2 regions of the Ruegeria sp. CDSC054 genome follow, and region 1 is predicted to be linked to the other one. Evidence: riboswitches for the same ligand, from Rfam matches in the RefSeq annotation. Region 1 holds a riboswitch; the other holds the start of a gene.
What was found. Region 1 has a riboswitch for thiamine pyrophosphate ahead of thiB (thiamine ABC transporter substrate binding subunit). Riboswitches for the same ligand answer to the same signal wherever they lie in the genome.
Positions count from the first base shown of each region.

Region 1 (5,501 bases):
ACGGGCCAATAATGGCAATGCTGTTGCCAACCTCGATCTGGATATCGGCGTTTAGGGTGAAATTCCCGTTTTCAATCACACAGTCGTCAAGCTTCAGCATGCCAGCGCCCTCCTCGGTCCAATAGCCAGAATGCGCCCATGGACAGCAGCAACAGCATTAATGCCCCGCCGGCAGCCGCCTGCATCTGATAGGCGCCCATCAGGCGGTAGATTTGCAAGGGCAGGGTCGCGATCTGCGGATCGGCGAACAGTGCGATCACGCCCAGATCACCCATTGACAGAGCCGCCCCAAGGCCAGCGGCAAAACCGATCTGTGGACGCATGCGCGGTAGCAAGATGCGTGTGAAAAACGTCCATTTTGTCATATCCAATGAAAGCGCGAGACGTCCGTGCCTAGCGGTTATGTCGCGCGCCGTGGGGACCAGAATGCGTAAAGCAAACGGCAGGGCCATCGCAGCATTTACAAAAGCAGTGACAGGCAGAGCCAATGTCGTCGGGTTTGCCAAAGGCCGGATTAAGATGAACAGGCCCGTACCGATCACCAGTGGTGATGCCGCCAAACCCAAAATGCCGCTGAGTTCCACAAGCCCGTACCGGCCGCTCGCGACGGCGGTGGCCATAGGCAAAGCAAGCAAAAGCAGGACTGCGGTGCTTGCAGCGGCAACAAGGACCGAGATCAGCGCGGCCCTAAAAACGATTGCGGGCATGTCAAACAACCCGGCAGCTCCCGAAATTACGACCGATGCCAAAGGAAGCAGCAAAAAGACGGCCGCTGCGACGATCCAGAATATATCTATCGTCGGCGCACCCCCGTCCCAGCGGCGCAAGGCGCGATCGAGACCTGTTCCAAAACCGTCCCCGCGCGCAAACTTCAGCGCCACTAAAGCGGTCGCAGCTGTCAGGGCAAGTTGCAGGGCGGATAACAGGGCGGCGCGGCCCAGGTCGAAATCGTAGGTGAAGGCCTGATAGATCGCCAGTTCGATCGTTGTAGCCCGTGGTCCTCCGCCCAAGGTCAGGGCGACGGCGAAGCTGGTCAGGCAGATGGCGAAGATTACCGCCAGAACCCCGGGCAGGGTCCGTTTGAGCATGGGCATCTCGATCAGTCGAAACATGGCCATGCCATTGCAGCCCAGTTGTGCGGCCAGGCGAAACCGTTCTGCAGGAATTTCCTGCCAGGCTTGCAACACAAGGCGTGTGGCCAGGGGTAGGTTGAAGAAAACATGCGCCAGTACGACCCCATGCAAGCCGTAGATGCGTATGGGCGGCAGGCCGAAAATGCCAAGGTTGTCCGAGATCCATCCCGACCGGCCAAAGACTTGCAGCAGACCCAGAATGGCAACGATGACCGGCAGGATGAAGGGCGCGCCTAAAAGCGCAATTAAAGCCCGTCGGCCGGGGAACCTCCGACGTGCCAAAGCCCGCGCAACCGGCACGGCCAATACCACGCTGAACAATGCGGACAGTGTGGCTTGGGTCAGCGTGAACCGCAGCGCAGCCCAGTCGGCGGGAGTGAACCCGCCGCTGGTTTCAGCACGCAGTGCAACCGCCGAAAGAGTGCCCAGGATCAGCGCGGCGACCAGGGCCGCCGCACCGATACCGGGCCATGGGCTTACTGGCTGAGCGCGTTCTGCCATTCTGCCAGGGCCTGATCCCGCACGGCGGCGGCTTCATCGGGAGAGAACAGAAGCGACTCTGCCGGCACTGTCAGGGTTTCGAACCCTTTGGGCAGGCCGTCTGCCGGGGTTACGGCCGGATACATCCAGTTGGTCGTCGGAATGATTTGCTGGAACGCGTCCGAGACCATGAACTGCAAAAACTGATCCGCCAGATCGGTCTGATCTGTTGCAGCCAGCTTTGCAGCGACTTCGACCTGCAAGTAATTGCCTTCGTCGAAAGCTGACGCGGCCTTGCTGTCATCGTCCTCGGCAATCAGGTGATAGGCCGGAGATGTCGTGTAGCTGAGAACCATGTCCGACTCGCCCTCAAGAAACAGGCCGTATGCCTCGGACCAACCCTTGGTAACGGTCACGATGTTGTCGGAAAGACCAGCCCAGATTTCGGGTGCTTCCTCACCATACGCCGCTTTGACCCACATCAGCAGGCCCAGGCCGGGCGTGGACGAGCGAGGGTCCTGGATGATGATCTTGGTGTCGCTGTCCGCCAGTTCCCGGAAGTTTGCAGGCGCTGTCGCATCTGCTTTGTGAACAAAGGCGAAGTAGCCCCAGTCATACGGGGTGAACGTATCATCGGTCCATTCGATCGGCAGTGCGAAGTCAGCGGTGACAGAGCTGGGCGCAAACAGGCCGGTTTCCCGGGCCGCCGCAATCAGGTTGGTATCCAGCCCAAGCACGACGTCGGCGTCAGAGTTTTCACCCTCAAGCCGGACACGCGACAACAGCGCGGCACCATCTTCGACACCAACAAAGTTCAACTCGCAGTCGCAGACCGCTTCAAAAGCTTCTTTGACCTGCGGGCCGGGGCCCCAGTCGGATACAAAGCTGTCATAGGTGTAAACGGTAAGCTGAGGCTTGTCGGCGGCGAAGGCCGAAGTTGCACTCAGAAGTCCCGCAGCAATTAGCAGATGTTTCATGTCATCCTCCATTGCGGCGAGAGGGCAAGGATGGATGAAACCGAAACCCTTCCCTCCGCCGGTTCTAGCCGGTTCAGGTTCTACGGGTTCGCTTGATAAGCATCTCAGCGCGGCAGGCCGTGCTCCCCGAGGTGAGGCCGTCACTAGGGGGGATTGGCCAGAAAGACAACCAAATTCGGCGCCTCGGCGCGGCGCGTGTCGTATGTGGGCAAGTAAGCCTGTCCGGAGCCGGACGCCCTTTGAACCTGTAATGCGTTTGGTTCAAAGGGCCATAGGGTCAGAAGTAACGCAGCCAAATATAAACGTTTGCGATCATCAAGGTCAGGATCATGATCGGGAATGCAATTTTGGCGAAGGCGATGAAGCCGATGGGCTGCTTGGCCTTTTCCGCAAAAGCAGCCACCGTAAGGTTGGCGCTTGCCCCCAACAGTGTGCCGTTGCCGCCTAGACAGGCGCCAAGCGCCAGCGACCACCACAGGGGTTCAATCGCGTCCTTGCCGCCGAACGTGTCTGCGGTGGACTCGATCAGAGGGATCATCGTTGCCACGAAAGGAATGTTGTCGAGGATTGCGGACAAAATGCCGGAGGCCCAAAAGATGAAGAACGCGGTCCACATCATGTCGCCTTGGGTCAGCTCCAGCACTTTCTCACCAAAGAATGCCAAGAGGCCAACATGTTCAACACCGGCAACAATGACGAACAGCCCACCGAAGAAAAAGATTGTGACCCATTCAACTTCACCAAAAATGTGGTGAACCGACTCGGATTGTTCTTCACCGCTTTGGTGGCCATAGGCCAGCAGCATCAACAGGCCTGCACCGGCCAACGCTGACGTACCGGGCTGAATGCCGTAGCTGTGCCCCAGCGTGAACCCCAGCAAAACCAGAGCCAATACGGCCAGAGACTTGATCATCAAGACAACATCAGTAACCGCTTCGGATTCGTTGAACCCCATAATCCGATCGCTGGCCGATTTCGGAATGCGGGCCAGTTCCTTGCGGTTCATAAGGTAAATAATGCCGGTCAGGACAACCAGACATATGGCCGAGATAGGCGCCAGGTTCACCACGAAATCGTTGAAGCTCAACCCTGCGGCTGAGCCAATGATGATGTTGGGCGGGTCACCGATCAGCGTCGCTGTTCCCCCCACGTTCGAGGCCAGGATCTCGGCGACAAAGAACGGGAACACACGCGTTTCCAGGGCTTCAGTGATCAGCAGCGTAATCGGGGCGATCAGCAATACGGTCGTTACGTTGTCCAGCAGGGCCGAAAACACCGCCGTAATCAGCGTCAGCATGATCAGGATGCCGGTTGGATTGGCTTTCACCGCTTTTGCGGCCTTGATCGCTACGTATTGGAACAATCCGCATTTGCTGGTGATCCCCACGATGACCATCATGCCGATAAGTAGTGCCAGAGTGTTGGCGTCCACACCCGCCACGGCCTGTTCCTGATTGATGATGCCAAACAGGACCATCAGGGACGCGCCCAGCATCGTCAAAATGGCGCGGTTGACCTTTTCTGTGATCAGGACCGCATAAACCAAAATCAGAATTCCGGTCGCGGCCCAAAGCGGATCTATGCCCAATAGTTGTGGAACAGAGAGAGCGGCCTCTCCATGTGACGTCGAATGCGTAGCCAAGGTTTTAGTCCGGTTTGTATAGGGTTAGCTGAGTGCGCGATCCAAAAGCGAGTTGGCGCTTACGGTGCCAACGAAACGGTTGGTTTCGGGCTCAACAAGGATCACGTGCCGTTTGTATTTGTAGATCAGGAAGATACCTTCCATCACTGGCGTGTCGGGTGCAGCAACGGGGATGTTCGAGGGCCTCGACATGTTGTCGCGAACCTTTTCGGTCTTCAGCCGCTCCATCTGTTGTTCGAAATCTTCCCGCGTCAGGTTCATGAAGCTGAGCGAGTCGATCGCGACGCGCGACGCATCATCATTCAGACCGATTGTCGCCGCTTTCGGCAGGATCAGTTTCAGCAGCGTTGGGGCAGTAAAGACGCCAACATAAGTTCCGTCTTCAGCCACGACAGGCAGAAATCGTGCCCGGCTGCCCCTGATGATGTTGAAGGCCGTGGCGATGCTTTCATCCGGCAGAATGGTCTTTTGTACCTCAGACGGTACCATCACGTCATAGCAGGTTAGGCCCATGCTTTTCCTCTGACTTCACGCGGCATTCGGGTGAAACGGTATCCAAAAGCCGCAGGGCACGCCCTTTTCGGCTTGTGAAAGCGTGTCAGGACGAATCAAAATTTGTTGGTGCGCACTGATTCCATTGCCGGGCGAAATTGACCAGCCCGGTAATGAAATTAAGTTGATAACCTTCCGTCATTGGCGACGCCGGCCAATGACGGAAGGTTGGTTTCAGCTTGGGTTTAGTGCAGCGGCGTTTTGTGCCTCAGTTGCCGTTACATCTAGTCCGGGTTGCCGTCGGGCGTGGAAAGCCGTAATCGCTCAAAGGCGCGGGTCAGCTGTAATTTGGTGCGCGTTTTTGCAGTTTGGCCGCAATACTCTCGGCAAAATCGGGGGACTGTAGTTGCGCGGCAAAGATCTTGATTTCTGCGGCCATGTGTCCGGCCACTGTGTCACGCTGATTGCGGATCAGGGCCTTGGACTGTTTGAGCGCTACCGGGGATGAGGCCGCAATGGCTTGTGCGATCTCCTGGACTTTGCTCATCAACTCATTGTCGGCAAAGACGCGCGCGACCAACCCGTGGTTCAGGGCCTCGGATGCCGTCAGAACCCGCCCGGCCAGCAAGACGTCATTGGCGACAGCCATGCCGAGGGACGCAGGCAGAAGCAACGACGAACCGGCCTCGGGCACCAGGCCCAGTTGGACAAATGGCGCGCTAAATGTAGCGCTGTCCGCGGAATAGACCAGATCGCAGTGCAGCAGCATGGTCAGGC
Region 1 is NZ_JBXWOA010000003.1:358,456-363,956, reverse strand. Features, by position in the region: gene AC2FGC_RS09480 (thiamine ABC transporter ATP-binding protein) at 1-100, opposite strand, end outside; gene AC2FGC_RS09475 (thiamine/thiamine pyrophosphate ABC transporter permease ThiP) at 87-1,634, opposite strand; gene thiB (thiamine ABC transporter substrate binding subunit) at 1,610-2,590, opposite strand; TPP riboswitch at 2,624-2,729, opposite strand; gene AC2FGC_RS09465 (ArsB/NhaD family transporter) at 2,868-4,232, opposite strand; gene AC2FGC_RS09460 (CBS domain-containing protein) at 4,257-4,745, opposite strand; gene AC2FGC_RS09455 (enoyl-CoA hydratase) at 5,062-5,501, opposite strand, start outside.

Region 2 (5,501 bases), on a different contig from region 1:
TTGTTCAAACCACGGCCCGAGCCTATCGGAGCGCCCCATGGCATCAGAACCTCACACCCTGCCGCCAACAGTCGCTCACCCACGATCAGGTCGTCCGTGGTATAGGGAAAAACCTCGAACCCGTCTTCGCTCAGGGTTCGCGCGGCCTCGACCAGTTGGAACACATCAGGCTGGAGGCTGTCGGTATGTCCGATCAGTTCCAGCTTGATCCATTTGGTGTCAAACACCTCACGCGCCATATGAGCGGTGGTCACAGCCTCTTTCACCGTATGGCAACCTGCTGTGTTGGGCAGGATAAGGACGCTCAGATCGCGGATCATCTGCCAAAAGGTTTGTCCTGCGCCTGCTTCGCGTCGCAAAGATACGGTGACCACCCCGGCCCCGCTGTCCCGAAATGCCTGTTCCAAGATTGCGGGGCTTGGATATTGCGCGGTGCCCAGCATCAGCGGGTTCGGCAGTGATGTGCCGTAGAAAGTCTTCATCGCTCAGCCCCCCTGCATCGGGGCGACGACTTCGATCCGATCGCCATCCTTGATTTTACGGGCCTTGCGCAGGCTCGAGGGCACAAAACCCTCGTTCACAGCCGTCGCCACCCGGCCCGAAAACCCACATTCCTGCAAAAGATCGGCAAGAGTTCCGGCGTGCACATCGCGCATCTCGCCGTTAAGTACGATCTTCATCAACCATCTCCGAATGTTTGGTGTCCAACGCCAGGTCAGCCACGCCCTTGGCCAGTGCAGGGGCCAGCAGGTAGCCGTGGCGGTAGAGGCCGTTGGCGTAGATTGTCGGTCCTAGCCGCCGAATACGCGGCAGGTTGTCGGGGAAAGCGGGGCGCAGATCGACGCCGGTTTCCAACACTTCAGCCTCACCAAAGGCGGGGTTCAGGGCGTAGGCTGCGCTCAGCAACTCAAGCATCGAGCGTGCGGTAATTCGGCTGCTATCCTCGGATTCGATCATTGTCGCGCCCAGCATGTAGACGCCGTCGCCGCGTGGAACGATATACAGCGGCACGCGTGGATGAAGCAGGCGTATAGGCCGGGTCAGTGTCACGTCTGGGCACCGTATCACCAGCATCTCACCCTTCACGCCGCGCAAGTCCTGCAGGTATTCGCGCGCGTGCAGACCTCTGCAATCAATGGCGTTGTCCAATCCCGTCGGAGCGCACGCATGATGGAATTCAACACCGTGATCCTGAAGCTGGTGCGACAGATCCAGCAAGGCCTGACGCGGATCCAAATGGGCTTCCGCAGCAAAGTAGAGACCTTTTTTGAAACCATACAGATCAGGCTCTAATAAGGTTATTTCTCTGTCATCAACTTCAGAAAACCCCTCCGTTCTGCGGGCGAAACGACGCAGATCCGGCAGGTCTCGTGGGTTAGCGACAACCAATGTGCCGCGCCTGTGGACCTGAGTGCGCTTGGCCCACCAGTCGATTGCCAATTGCCCCAGACGCAGGACAGGTTCTTCGGCGTTTTCATACTCGCACCAAGGTGCCAACATTCCGCCCGCCCACCAGGAACAGCCATGCGGCCCCGGTGCACCACCGGGATCAAACACCTGAACCTTGGCCCCGCGCGCGACAAGTTCGGAAGCAACGGCCAACCCGGCCACGCCTGCCCCTATGATCGACCAGACGGTCACGCGGACCAAACCTGATGGAAGTGATGAACAGGCCCGTGACCTTGCCCGATGTTCAAAGCATCGGCCTGAGCGATGGCGCCCTGCAGATAGTCATGTGCTTGCGCCACGGCCTGGGGCAGCGAAAGATCCTTGGCCAATCCGGCCGCTATGGATGAGGACAGCGTGCACCCCGTTCCGTGGGTGTTGCTTGTCTGTCGGCGCGGCGCTTGAAATTGGTCCATCACGCCAAAATCTGAGACCAGTAAGTCGTGGCAGATGTCGCCTTTCCCATGACCGCCCTTCATCAGGACCGCACTTGCACCCAATGCGCATAACTCGCGCCCTTGTGTGATCATCTGTTCGAGGCTGTCCGCTGGTTCAGCGCCCAGCAAACAGGCTGCTTCTGGCAGGTTTGGTGTCAACACGGTCGCGCGCGGCAGCAACACCTCGCGCAGGGTTTGCACGGCTTCTTCCGCCAGCAACGCATCGCCGGATTTGGCAATCATGACCGGATCCAGAACCACCGGCCCGTCAAAATCCGCGATACTGTCTTCGACACACTGGATGATCTGAGGGGTCGCCAGCATTCCAATCTTGATCGCGCCAACATCCAGGTCGGTCAGAACAGCCTCGATCTGGGCTGCAATGACGTCCAGAGGGATACCATGCACCGCCGTAACTGCGCGAGTATTCTGCGCCGTCACTGCGGTAATCACACTGGCACCGTAGACGCCAAGCGCCGACATGGCCTTGAGGTCAGCCTGAATTCCAGCCCCTCCGCCGCTGTCAGATCCTGCGATTGTTAAGGCAATGGGTGCCATGTCGTTGCTCCGGTTCAAAATGGGCAACGGGCATGGAAAACGTCTAAGCACTATAAGACCGTTCCCTACGCCGGTATTGCCCGGATCAGGTTCGATGGGTTAGCGCGTTCACGCCTCTCAGCCCCCAAGCAGGGCACCCCAACGGTTGGGGCGACACTCTCAGGGGATGGCGGGAGAATCAAGGGCCAATTTTGGGGCAGATCACGGTCAAACTGGACTTATCAAATGCAAAAGCCGGCCTCGATGGGCCGGCTTGCGACAGAAGTTTACGAAGTGCTGGTTCAGCCCTTCATGCCGTCCCAGAAAGATTTGACGGATGAGAAGAAGCTTTTTGATTCCGGGTGGTTGTCTTCGCCCAGATCGTCAAACTCGCGTAGCAGCTCTTTCTGGCGGCTGGTCAAATTGACCGGGGTTTCCACCGCCAGTTCAATGAACATATCGCCAATTCCACCGCCGCGAAGGGCGGGCATGCCCTTACCGCGCAATCGCATCTGACGGCCTGACTGGCTGCCCGCCGGGATTTGTACACGGCCACGGCCACCGTCGATTGTGGGTACTTCGATCGAACCACCCAGCGCGGCTTTCCCCATGCTGACCGGAACGCGGCAATACAGGTTTACGCTGTCGCGCTCGAACAGCTTGTGGTCCGAAACTTCGACAAAAATATACAGGTCGCCCGGAGGGCCACCGCGCATCCCGGCCTCACCTTCACCGGCAAGACGAATGCGGGTGCCGGTTTCGACACCGGCCGGAATGTTGACCGACAGAGCACGCTCTTTTTCAACGCGCCCGGCGCCTCCGCAGGATTTACAAGGATTCTTGATGATCTGACCCAGACCCGAACAGGTCGGGCAGGACCGTTCGACTGTGAAAAAACCCTGCTGCGCCCGAACTTTTCCCATACCGGAACAGGTCGGGCAGGTTGTGGGCTCCACCCCACCTTCCGCACCTGATCCGTCACAGGCAGAACAGGCCACGGCGGCAGGTACGCTAATCGTCTTTTGCAGCCCCGAGAACGCCTCTTCCAACGTCACCCTCAGGTTATAGCGCAGGTCCGAGCCGCGCGCGGCACGCCGGCCACCGCTAGTTGCACCGCGCTGACCGCCCATGAAGTCGCCGAACAGGTCATCAAACACATCCGAGAATGCGCTGGAGAAGTCGCCCTGCCCGCCAAATCCGCCGCCGGGTCGGCCACCGCCGCCCATGCCATTTTCGAAAGCAGCGTGGCCAAAGCGGTCGTAAGCCGCTTTTTTGTCGCCGTCGCGCAGGACGTCATAGGCCTCATTCGCCTCTTTGAACTGCGCTTCTGCGTCGGGATTGTCCTTATTGCGATCTGGATGCAGTTCTTTGGCCTTCTTGCGAAAGCCTTTCTTGATCTCATCCGCCGAAGCGCCCTTGGACACGCCGAGCACTTCGTAATAGTCGCGTTTGGACATCAGTATTTCCTTCTGCCTCAACGTAATCGGGCCGGCCCGGCAACCGGACCGGCCCGAATTGGCCCGGTTACCCGTTAGTTACGCTTGTCGTTGTCCAGATCTTCGAACTCGGCATCGACGATGTCGTCATCACCAGCCGGAGCTTCATCAGCTGCCGCAGGCTCATCCTCGGCTTCCTCGGACTGTGCCTTGTAGATGGCTTCGCCCAGCTTCATGGCCGCTTCGGTCACGTTCTGAATGCCGGACTTGATCTTTTCGGCGTTCTCAGTTTCCAGCTCGTCCTTCAGCGCGGCAATCGCCAGCTCGATGGCTTCGATGGTGGTCGGGTCAACCTTGTCGGCATGCTCTTCCATTGACTTTTCGGTCGAATGGATAAGGCTTTCCGCCTGGTTCTTGGCGTCGACCAGTTCGCGGCGTTCCTTGTCAGCTTCCGCGTTCTCTTCGGCGTCCTTGACCATCTTGTCGATATCCTCGTCGGACAGACCGCCCGATGCCTGGATGGTGATCTTCTGCTCTTTGCCGGTGCCTTTGTCTTTGGCCGAAACCGAGACAATGCCGTTGGCGTCGATGTCAAAAGTCACCTCGATCTGAGGCATGCCACGCGGTGCGGGCGGGATATCTTCAAGATTGAACTGACCCAGGATCTTGTTGTCCGCAGCCATTTCCCGCTCACCTTGGAAACAGCGGATGGTCACGGCGTTCTGGTTGTCCTCAGCAGTCGAGAAGACCTGAGACTTTTTCGTCGGGATCGTGGTGTTGCGGTCGATCAGACGGGTGAACACGCCACCCAGCGTCTCGATGCCCAAGCTCAGCGGGGTCACGTCCAGCAGAACCACATCTTTGACGTCGCCTTGCAGAACACCGGCCTGAATGGCGGCACCCATGGCAACAACTTCGTCCGGGTTCACACCTTTGTGTGGCTCTTTACCGAAGAATTTGGTGACCTCTTCGATCACCTTCGGCATGCGGGTCATACCACCGACCAGAACAACCTCGTCAATGTCGCCCGCCGACAAACCGGCGTCTTTCAATGCGGCCTGACAGGGTTTCATCGACTTCTTGATCAGGTCGCCAACCAGCGATTCCAGCTTGGCACGGGTCAGTTTCATGACCATGTGCAGCGGCTGACCATTAGCGCCCATCGAGATGAACGGCTGGTTAATTTCGGTCTGCGAGGTCGAGGACAGCTCGATCTTGGCTTTTTCAGCAGCTTCTTTCAGGCGCTGAAGGGCCATCTTGTCTTGCGACAGGTCGACACCGTGTTCCTTTTTGAACTCGTCCGCCAGGTAGTTGACGATGCGCATGTCAAAGTCTTCACCACCCAGGAAGGTGTCACCATTGGTCGATTTGACCTCGAACAGCCCGTCGTCGATTTCCAGAATGGTCACGTCGAACGTACCACCACCAAGGTCATAAACCGCGATGGTTTGGGTTTCTTCTTTGTCCAGGCCATAGGCCAGCGCGGCGGCTGTCGGTTCGTTGATGATCCGCAGCACTTCCAGACCGGCGATTTTGCCTGCGTCTTTGGTGGCCTGACGCTGTGCGTCATTGAAATACGCGGGAACGGTGATGACCGCCTGCGTGACTTCTTCACCCAGATAGCTCTCGGCAGTTTCCTTCATCT
Region 2 is NZ_JBXWOA010000004.1:84,945-90,445, reverse strand. Features, by position in the region: gene AC2FGC_RS10230 (thiazole synthase) at 1-482, opposite strand, end outside; gene thiS (sulfur carrier protein ThiS) at 486-680, opposite strand; gene AC2FGC_RS10220 (FAD-dependent oxidoreductase) at 664-1,641, opposite strand; gene thiD (bifunctional hydroxymethylpyrimidine kinase/phosphomethylpyrimidine kinase) at 1,638-2,441, opposite strand; TPP riboswitch at 2,487-2,592, opposite strand; gene dnaJ (molecular chaperone DnaJ) at 2,723-3,877, opposite strand; gene dnaK (molecular chaperone DnaK) at 3,952-5,501, opposite strand, start outside.
Region 2: it holds a riboswitch for thiamine pyrophosphate, as region 1 does, so the genes downstream of both, thiD (bifunctional hydroxymethylpyrimidine kinase/phosphomethylpyrimidine kinase) here and thiB (thiamine ABC transporter substrate binding subunit) in region 1, are expected to answer to the same signal.